3 regions of the Streptomyces sp. NPDC048637 genome follow, and region 1 is predicted to be linked to each of the others. Evidence: riboswitches for the same ligand, from Rfam matches in the RefSeq annotation. Region 1 holds a riboswitch; each other region holds the start of a gene.
What was found. A riboswitch is a leader RNA that binds a small molecule or an ion and turns the genes downstream of it on or off. The one in region 1 is predicted to bind cobalamin.

Region 2: another riboswitch for cobalamin. It lies ahead of AB0C46_RS31875 (prenyltransferase/squalene oxidase repeat-containing protein); the one in region 1 lies ahead of AB0C46_RS34560 (CoA-acylating methylmalonate-semialdehyde dehydrogenase).
Region 3: another riboswitch for cobalamin. It lies ahead of AB0C46_RS28095 (ABC transporter substrate-binding protein); the one in region 1 lies ahead of AB0C46_RS34560 (CoA-acylating methylmalonate-semialdehyde dehydrogenase).

The regions. Positions count from the first base shown of each region.
Region 1 covers NZ_JBEZHQ010000043.1:17,751-21,017, reverse strand. Annotated here, with positions in the region: gene AB0C46_RS34565 (acyl-CoA dehydrogenase family protein) at 1-548, opposite strand, end outside; gene AB0C46_RS34560 (CoA-acylating methylmalonate-semialdehyde dehydrogenase) at 554-2,053, opposite strand; cobalamin riboswitch at 2,251-2,437, opposite strand; gene AB0C46_RS34555 (short-chain fatty acyl-CoA regulator family protein) at 2,539-3,267, opposite strand, start outside.
Region 2 covers NZ_JBEZHQ010000036.1:11,972-15,238, forward strand. Annotated here, with positions in the region: gene AB0C46_RS31870 (SCO2322 family protein) at 1-457, opposite strand, end outside; gene AB0C46_RS31875 (prenyltransferase/squalene oxidase repeat-containing protein) at 457-1,761, opposite strand; cobalamin riboswitch at 1,932-2,093, opposite strand; gene AB0C46_RS31880 (MBL fold metallo-hydrolase) at 2,435-3,267, opposite strand, start outside.
Region 3 covers NZ_JBEZHQ010000027.1:4,596-7,862, reverse strand. Annotated here, with positions in the region: gene AB0C46_RS28105 (serine protease) at 1-98, opposite strand, end outside; gene AB0C46_RS28100 (hypothetical protein) at 434-1,174, shown strand; cobalamin riboswitch at 1,527-1,708, shown strand; gene AB0C46_RS28095 (ABC transporter substrate-binding protein) at 1,750-2,769, shown strand; gene AB0C46_RS28090 (iron ABC transporter permease) at 2,766-3,267, shown strand, end outside.

The DNA of each region.
Region 1 (3,267 bases):
AAGGCGGAGATGCCGCGCGGGCCGTCGTCACCGGTGCGGGCCATGACGACATACACCTGGGAGGCACCGGCGCCGGAGATGAACTGCTTGACGCCGGTGAGGAGATGGTCGTCGCCGTCGCGTACCGCGCGGGTGCGCAGGGCGGCGGCGTCCGAGCCGGCGCCGGGTTCGGTCAGGCAGTAGCTGCCGAGGTCCTCCATGGCGCACAGGCGCGGCAGCCATCGTTCGCGCTGACCGGCGTCGCCGTAGTGGTCGATCATCCAGGCGACCATGTTGTGGATGGAGACGAATCCGGCGATGGACGGGCAGCCGGAGGCCAGGGTCTCGAAGACCAGGACGCCGTCGGCACGGCTGAGTCCACTGCCGCCGGCCTCCTCCCGCACATAGACGCCACCGAGCCCGATGCCCGCGGCCTTGCGCAGGACGTCCAGGGGGAAGTGCTTGTCCTGGTCCCACTGCACGGCGTACGGGGTCAGATGGTCCTGGGTGAAGTCGAGCGTGGCCTCGACGAGGGCGAGTTGGTCGTCGGTGAGCATGGTGGTGGTCATGGCGCTCACCTCATGGTCGGGAGGGTGAAGCTCGCGCCCTCCTTGGACCCGGCGGGCCAGCGCGAGGTGACGGTCTTGGTGCGGGTGTAGAAGCGGATCGCGTCCGGTCCGTGCTGGTTGAGGTCGCCGAATCCGGAGCGCTTCCAGCCGCCGAAGGTGTGGTAGGCGACCGGGACCGGGATGGGCACGTTCACGCCGACCATGCCGGTGTTCACCCGGCGGGTGAAGTCGCGGGCGGTGTCCCCGTCGCGGGTGAAGATCGCGACGCCGTTGCCGTAGGGGTGCTCGCTGGGCAGCCGCAGCGCCTCCTCGTAGTCGGCGGCCCGTACGACGCACAGGACGGGGCCGAAGATCTCCTCCCGGTAGACGCGCATCTGCGGGCTGACGCGGTCGAAGAGCGAGGCCCCGGCGAAGAAGCCGTTCTCGTGTCCGGCGAGCGTGAAGGCCCGTCCGTCCACGACGAGTTCGGCGCCTTCGTTGACGCCGATGTCGACATAGCGACGCACCCGGTCGAGGGCGTCCCGGCTGACCAGCGGGCCGAAGTCGGCCTCGGGGTCGTCGGAACGGCCGATGCGCAGCTTCCCGATGTGCTCCTTCAGGCGTGCCACCAGGGCGTCCGCGGTGGCCTCGCCGACGGGGACGGCCACGGAGATCGCCATACAGCGCTCGCCCGCCGAGCCGTAGCCCGCGCCGATCAGCGCGTCGGCGGCCTGGTCGAGGTCGGCGTCCGGCATCACGATCAGGTGGTTCTTGGCGCCGCCGAAGCACTGGGCACGCTTGCCGTGCGCGGCGGCGGTGGCGTAGAGGTGCGCGGCGACCGGGGTCGAGCCGACGAAGCCGAGCGCACCGACCCGGGGGTCCGTCAGCAGGGCGTCGACCGCTTCCTTCCCCCCGTTGACGACATTGAGGACACCGGGCGGGAGCCCCGCCTCCAGGAACAGTTCGGCGAGCCGGAGCGGTACGGAGGGGTCGCGCTCGGACGGTTTGAGGATGAAGGAGTTGCCGCAGGCCAGCGCGGGCGCGGCCTTCCACAGCGGGATCATCGCGGGGAAGTTGAACGGGGTGATGCCGGCGGTGACACCGATGGGGCCGCGCAGGGAGTGCACATCGATGCCGGTGCCGGCATTGTCGGTGAACTCGCCCTTGAGCAGATGCGGGATACCCGCGGCGAATTCGACGACCTCCAGCCCGCGTTGCAGGTCCCCGTGGGCGTCGGCGACCGTCTTGCCGTGCTCGGACGACAGCAGCCGGGCCAGCGACTCCCGTTCCCCTTCGGCCAGTTGGAGGAACTTCAGCAGCACGCGGGCGCGGCGCTGCGGGTTCCACTCGCCCCATTCGCGCTGGGCCTCGGCCGCATCGGCGATCGCCGCCTCGGTCTCGGCGCGGCCGGCGAGCGGGACGCGGGCCTGCACCTCGCCGGTGTTGGGGTCGTACACGTCGCCGTAGGTCCCCGAGGTGCCCGGGGTGTGCTTGCCGCCGATGAAATGTGCCAGTTCACGGACCATGAATGCCTGCTCTCCGTCAGGTGAGTCCGGGGATGGCGCGCCGGCCCGGCACGGACGCCGGACGGCGTGCGCGCGGGCGGCGCGAGAAGCGCAGGGCCGGGTGACCGTCAGATGTCGGTGATCGGTACCCGCCGGGTCCGCCGGTCAAGGGCGTGGGTGCACACCGGTGCCATGCGTGTCTGCTCCATCCTCGTGGACAACACGGAACACCCCGCGGCCGGTATCCTGACTCCCGGATCAGCACACGCTCCCCGGCCTTCCCAACGGACTTCTCCGTCAGTGGCCGGTCTCTTTCGGGGAGCGTATTCCCCGGTCACAGTGGCGGGACCGCGCCGGAATCGCACCGGCTTCCCTGCACCGCGGGCCTTGCCCCGAACATATAGTTGGACGTCCTAGTAAGTCCACCCCGCCACGGACCGTGCCGCGGCCGATCTCCAGGGCACCGGCGCACCGCGCCGCACGTCTCCGGCCGTTGAATCCCGCGGTCAGGCGTCCGGTTCGACGACGGGGTACGGCACGAACGTGCTGCTGGTCTCGTCCACCGCGAGCCGGCGGTCCAGCGGTGGTACCGCCCGCTGCGGACAGTCGGTGCGTTCGCAGATGCGGCAGCCCATGCCGATCGGGGTGGCCGCCGCGGCGTTGCCGAGATCCAGTCCGTCGGAGTAGACGAGCCGGGAGGCGTGCCGGATCTCGCAGCCGAGGCCGATGGCGAAGGTCTTGCCGGGCTCTCCCCAGCCGCCGCGGTGCCGGGTGATCGCGCGGGCGGTCCACAGGTAGCGCTGCCCGTCCGGCATCGCGGCGATCTGGACGTGGATGCGGCCGGGGGCGGCGAACGCCTCGTAGACGTTCCACAACGGGCAGGTGCCGCCCGCCCGGGAGAAGTGGAAGCCGGTCGCCGACTGCCGCTTGGACATGTTGCCCGCGCGGTCCACCCGCACGAACGAGAACGGCACGCCCCGCAGACGCGGGCGCTGGAGGGTGCTCAGGCGGTGGCAGACCGTCTCGTAGCCGAGACCGAAGCGGTCGGTGAGCCGTTCGATGTCGTAGCGCGCCTCTTCGGCGGTCGCGTGGAAGCGGCGGTAGGGAAGGATCAGCGCCGCCGCGAAGTAGTTGGCAATGCCGATACGGGCCAGCGACCAGGCGTCCGAGTCCGGGGCGAAGTCCTCCGAGGCGAGGCGGGACAGCTCATCGTCACCTTCGAGGAACGCCAGCTG
Region 2 (3,267 bases), on a different contig from region 1:
CACACAGCAAGGCGTTGGCGTCGTAGCGCAGCGGCCGGGCGACCGCCGCCAGCGCCTCGCCCGCCGAGGCGTCCTCGGACACCTGGGCACACTCCGACCTGGCCTTCGGCGGCCGCTCGCCGCCGGGCGCGTCCGCCGCGGTGCCGAAGTCCAGGACGATGCCGATCCGCTTGCGGCCGTCCTTGGCGGGGGTGTCGCGGCAGATCGCATCGAAGCCGGCGGCCGTGCGCGGCTTGCCGGCCGCGGCGGAGTCTGCGCCGACGGTGAAGCGGAAGCCCTCGACCGCGCCGTCGGCCGGCCGCAGGGTGGCCGGCCCCTGGGTGGCATACGTCCAGGAGCCGCCCTTGCTGTCCCAGAACGACCAGTAGCGATACTCCTGCCCCTGCGCGGGCCCGGCGGCCAGGCCGGTGACCGTACCGGCCAGCAGCACGGCGCCGGCGATCCTGGTACGCCGCATCAGAGCTGGTTCTTCTTACGGTTGCTCAGCAGGAACCCGATGCCGGCGCCGATGGCGAGGCCGACGCCGATGACCCACCACACGCTGATGCTGCCGCCGTCCGTGGAGTCCTCGGCGTCCTCGGTGTCCTTTTGCGGTGCGGCGGCCGGCTTGGGGCCGGTGGCGTTGAGCGCGGCCACCAGGTCGGTGCCGCCGAAGGAGCGGGGGTCGGTGCCGGTGGCATGCGCGGCCAGCACCAGCTGGGCGTACGCGGCGGGGCCGCTCTGCCCGGCCCAGTCCGCTGCGTTCTTCTCCAGCCACTTCAGCGGCTTCGCGGCGGCGGCACCGTGCCCGCCGGCCGCCAGCGCCACCACGGCGTCGGCGGTGTTGCCGACGTCGGGCTGCTTCTCGGCGCCCGGCATCGCGGAGAGCAGATGCTGCCCGTTCTTGTCGAGCTGGGCGACGAGGTAGGCGCCGCCGCCCTCCGCTGCCTGTGCCGGATCGCCCTTGCCCGCCTTCTCGCTCCCGTCCTTGCAGTTCAGCGGCTTGACCGGGGTCTCTTCCCGGTGATCGGCGGGCGCGACGACAAAGCCCTTGCCGCGGGCTCCGGTCGCGGCGGCCGCCGTGGCGTCGGCGTTCGGGGCGGCGCCCTTGAGCTGGAAGGTGAACGCGCCGCGCTCGCCCTCCTTCGCGTCGCAGCCCAGCTGGAAGGTGAGCAGCCCGTCGTAGGGGGTCTTGCCGCCCTTCTTCGACGTCACCGACTGCGGCTTCTCACCCGCCGCCGCGAGGGCGCCGATGACCACGGACGTGGAGTTGGCGTCGCTGGCCGAACCGGCCATCGAACTCCAGCCGCCGTCCTCGTTCTGCACCGATTTCAGCCAGTCCACGGCCTTCTTCACGGCGTCACCGTGCCCGCCGAGCGCGGCCAGCGCCTGCACCGCGGCGGCCGTCTGGTTGGTGTCCCGCATGGTCTTGCTGTCGCAGGGCTTGCCGGGCTCGGCGCGGAAGGCGGTGAACGAGCCGTCGGCGCACTGCTGCCCGACCAGCCAGCGCACGGCGGGCGCCGCGGGCCGCAGCCCCACCGTGTCCTGTGCCAGCAGCGCGAGCGACTGCCGCCAGACCCCGTCGTACTGCGGGTCCTTGGTGCCGTACAGGCCGTCCGGCAGCTTCTTGGGGGACGCGGACGGGGAGTCGGCGTACGCGGCGGGGGCAGCGGCCGCGCCCAGCACCGCCGCGGCAGCCAGCGCCGTGGCGGCGCGGCGCGCCAGGAGGGCGACGGGGTGCGTCAGGGGGGCCTGGTGAGCCATGGAAGCCATGGGGGCCATCGGGTCGGTGCCTCTCGGGTCGGGTCGTGGCGATGTACGCAGCCACGCTCGGCCGGCCACCCGCGCGCCGATCCCCTTGGATCGCGGACGCGGTGGCACCGGGCTCAGCTCCGTATACCTCGACGGTGCCGCGCACCGGCCGTCCGTGTGGCGGACGGTTCCGGTGGCGGGAGCCTTGGTCGTGCCCTCTCGGGTGCTCCGGCTCGTACGGCCGTCCCTGCCGGGTCAGCCGGCGCGGTACGGACGGGCCGTCCTCACGGTTGCGGGTCAGCGCCGGATTTCCACCGGCTTCCCCCGATCGGGTACGGATGAAGTTGTCCCGCACACCTTAACCGGCACCCGGCGGGCGCTCGCTCGCACGTACGAGCCGACCGAACCAGACGCGAGCCGGGCGGAGCCGCGCACGAGCTGGGCGGACGGGATCCGGGCACAAGCCGGGCACGCAGGCCGGGCGCGAGCCAGTCACGGGCCGGGCGAACGGATCCGGGCGAACGGAGCCGGGCGCGAGCCAGTCACGGGCCGAGCGCACGGAGGCTGGGCGCCGAACCGGCCATGCGCCGAACCGGCCGGGCGCCGGGTACACGTCAACCAGCCCGCTCGTCCCCCCTCCCCCTCCCCCTCCCACCCCGCATCGCCGCGGAATTCGCCACAGAACGCGAGGACGAGACGACCGCTACCCCACCGCCTGGTACCTCACCGGATCGGAGCCCGGCACCCGCTCCGCATGCCCCAGCTTCACCAGACGGCGCAGATGGGCCTCGGCCTCCGAGACAGCGATGTTGCGGGAGCCGTACGGGATCTGCTCCCAGGGGCGGTTCCACTCCATGGCCACGGCGAGCTGCCAGACGGTGCGCGGTTCCTGGAGCAGGGTTCGCAGCCGGGCCAGCCGCTCCTCGTGGTGGGTGATCAGCTCGCGCACCCGGCCGCCGGCGTCGGCGAAGGCGTGCTGGTGCGCGGGCAGTACCTCGGCGGGGGCGAGCCGGCCGACGCGTTCGAGGGAGTCGAGGTAGTCGCCCAGCGGGTCGGTGCCCTCCTGCAAGCTCGCCATGTCGTGCGGGCCGGGAGGACCTCCCTCGTCGTCCGGGGCCTGGTACCGGCCGATGTGCGGGGTGATGCCGGGCAGGAGGTGGTCGCCGGAGAACAGCCGGCCGAAGCCGGGGGCCCGCGCCGAGGGATGTTCCTCCTCCAGGTGGAGGCACACATGCCCGGGGGTGTGACCGGGCGTCCAGATGGCGCGCACCCGGCGCCCCGGCAGGTCGAGCAGCGCGCCGGGTTCGATGCCGCGGTCCGGCAGTGCGGCCCGCCGGCCGGGCAGTTTCCGGCCGCCTCCGGTGGCGCGTGCCGTGCGCAGGGGCGCCAGATGGTCGTCCGGTGCGCCCGCGGCCGCGAGCTTGGTGAGCAGGTAGTCGAGCCACTGGCCGGGTTCGGCCGCGCGTGTGCGGCGGACCACCGCGGTGTCGGCGGCGTGCATCGCGATCCAGGCGCCGGAGGCCTCCCGGACCTTGG
Region 3 (3,267 bases), on a different contig from region 1:
ACGACCGCGGCGGCGGGCGGGGTGGCTGACACCACCAGCGCCGCCCCCGCCAGGACCGCGCCCGCCACGATGCCGTGGCGCCTTCTCGCTTTGCTCATGGAGCCTCCATTGGCGATCGAACAAAGTCGCCCATGGAGAGGCTGTGGAGGGCAGCGCGGTTGCCTGACACGGCGGACGGGCCACGCATGGCGAGAACTGCCCGCCGGACAACGGCCGTTGACCGATCAAGGGCCGCCGACGAACAAGATCACATGGGCGTGCCCGTCGAGTGCCACCCCGCACCCCACTCCCCCGCACCGCACTCCCCTGCACCGCATGACTCTTGCTGTGTAAGATAGTGCGCCATGGAGGAGGCATCCGCTCCACGCGCCCAGTGGCTCAGCTGCGTGCTGGGCATGTGCCGATCCCCAGTCACCCACACCGCGGAGAAACCATGACGCCGACTGTCGAAACCGTGATCCCCCAGGCCATGGCGACATGGCGCCGCCTCGGGGTCGATGAGGACACAGCCGCCGAGATGGCCGAGGATCTGGCCGCCGACCTGACCGCCGCAGCACACGACGGCCGGGACGCCGGTGCGGTCATCGGGGACGACGTGGACGCGCTCGCCACCTCCTGGGCGGTCGAGCGCGGACTGCCGCCCCTGCACTGGCGCGTGAAGGAAACCGCGGTCGCCGCGGCCGGAGGAGCCTTCGTGCCGGCCATCCTCGCGCTGGTGTTCTGCTTCCTGTCGTGGGATCACACCTTCGACCCCTGCGCGAGCTGGGCCGAACCTGGCGGAGGGACGCCGGGCACCTGCCGCAGCACCCTCGAATCCCCCTGGATGTGGGCCGGCTGGGCCGGCTGGGCCGGCTGCGCGCTCCTCGCCTTCTTCATGATCCGGCGCACCGTGAGCGTGACGCTCCAGCACCATCTCGCCCCCGCGCGCGAGGCGACCCTGCGGGCCCTGCCCAAGGCCCTGCCCGTCATCATCGTGGCAGGGGCCCTGGTGGGCGGGGGGATCGGCCTGCTGGGCGAGCCCGTACTGGGGTATTTCGCCATCCTGGCCCTGCCGGTCGCGCTGGTCGGCATGCTCGGCACCGTCGCAGCGGGAGCTGCCCTGCTCCGGCACCGGACCTGCCCGACGAAGGAATTCCCGGCGCAGCAGCCAAGGCCCGGACGCCGCCACCTTTGACTCGTCGGTGTTGAAGAAGCTGCTGACGGACGGGTGGCCCGCACGGTCGGCATGGACGAGCCGGCCGTCCCTCCGCACGCTGCAACGGCCCCAGATACGGATCTCGGGGTTGGCGCCGAGTTCACTCGTCGGCAGCTCCACAACCGTCGAGAACACGTTGGCCTCCGTGTTCGAGTCCACACCGGTCCACGGCGAAGGGCCGCCGAGATGAGGCGCGGTGATATCGATCGGATTCAGGGCTTGCCGGCCTTCCCGGTGCACGCAGATTCCCCACGCTGCGTTATCGGCAACAACAAGACAACGACCGGGTCACTCTGGCCGTCCGCCTCGCGCCCTTTTGTCCGCGACTCAAGGAAACGTAATATCACCTGGTCATCATCGCGACGGGAGACAGGAAGCCGGTGAGAATCCGGCACGGTCCCGCCACTGTGACCGGGGAGTGGACCCTCGACAACGCCACTGCGCGCAGCGCGGGAAGGCGGGGGGAACGTCGATCCGGGAGTCAGGAAACTGGCCTGTCGCGGGCCCGTTCCGAGGAGCGCGGACTCCCCAGGAGGCTTTACGTGTACGACCGCATGCCCCGTCCCTCTTTCTCTCCCCCGTCTGCTCCGCTCCGCCGCGCCCTGTGCGCCGCCGCTGCGGCCGCCGCCCTGCTGTCCGGCTGTGGCACGACCTCGGGCAGCCCCGGAGACGGGAAGCCCGCCGCCTCCCCGGCGAAGGGCTTCCCGGTCACGATCGACAACTGCGGTACCCGTACGACCTACAAGAGGCCGCCGGCAAGGGCGGTCACCATCCATCAGCACCCGGCCGAGCTGATGCTCGCGCTCGGGCTCAAGGAGCGGATGGCCGGAACGTCCTTCCCTGACTCGGCCGTCCTTCCTCAGCTCAAAAAGGACTTCAACTCCCTGCCGGAGCTGGCGAAGAAGGAACCGTCGTTCGAGACCGTCCTGGAGAAGGAGCCGGACTTCGTCTACGGCGGCTACGGCAGCGCGTTCGCCGAGAACGAGGGCCGCTCCCGCAAGGCGTTCACCGACGCCGGTATCGACACCTACCTCAACCGCGAGTACTGCGGCAAGAAGCAGGTGTCCGTGACGGACATCTACGCCGAGATCCGCACCATCGGCACGATCTTCGGCGTACCGGAGCGGGCCGACAAGCTGGTCGCCGACCTCCAGGGGCGGATCGCCAAGACGGAAAAGGCGGTCAAGGGCGCACCGGCCGTGCCGGTGTTCGTGTACGACAGCGGCGACAAGACGGCGTTCACCCCGGGCGGCAAGAGCCTCGGCACCGAGCTCATCCGGCTCGCCGGCGGACGGAACATGTTCGCGGACCTGGACGACGTCTTCGGTGACGCGTCCTGGGAGCAGGTCGTCGCCCGCAAGCCCGAGGTGATCGCGATCTATGACTACGCGGGCACCGGAAGCGTCGAGCAGAAGAAGAAGTTCCTGCTCTCGCAGCCCGCCCTCGCCGACGTCCCCGCCGTGAAGAACAAGCGGTTCGTCGTGCTGCCGCTGACCGCCACGCTGGTCGGTGTCCGAGCGCCGTACGCGGTCGAGGACCTGGCCCGCGGGCTGCACCCGGAGAGGTTCCGGTGACGGCCCCTGCACAGACCGCTCCCCCCACCACTCCGGTCGCAGGCGGCAGCGGCGGTGCGGACCGGCCGCGCCGATGGTCCTTCGCCGTCGCCCTCGCCGTCCTCGGTGCTCTGCTGCTGCTGTCCGTCACGGCGGGGATGGCCATCGGGTCGGTGCAGGTGCCGCCCGGTGAGGTGTGGGGCATCGTGACGCACGCGCTGGGCGCCGACTGGTCGGAGCCGGTCTGGTCCAAGGCGCGCGAGACGATCGTGCTGGAGGTACGGGCACCACGGGTGCTGCTCGGGGCGGTGACGGGTGCGGGGCTCGCTGTGGTGGGCGCCGCCATGCAGGCGCTGGTGCGCAACCCGCTGGCGGAGCCGTATCTGCTGGGGGTTTCCTCGGGTGCGTCCCTGGGCGCCGTCATGGTGATCGTCTTCGGGGTGACCCTGTTCGGGCCGGTGTCGCTGTCGGCCGCCGCGTTCGCCGGGGCGCTGCTGACGCTCCTCCTCGTGTACTCGA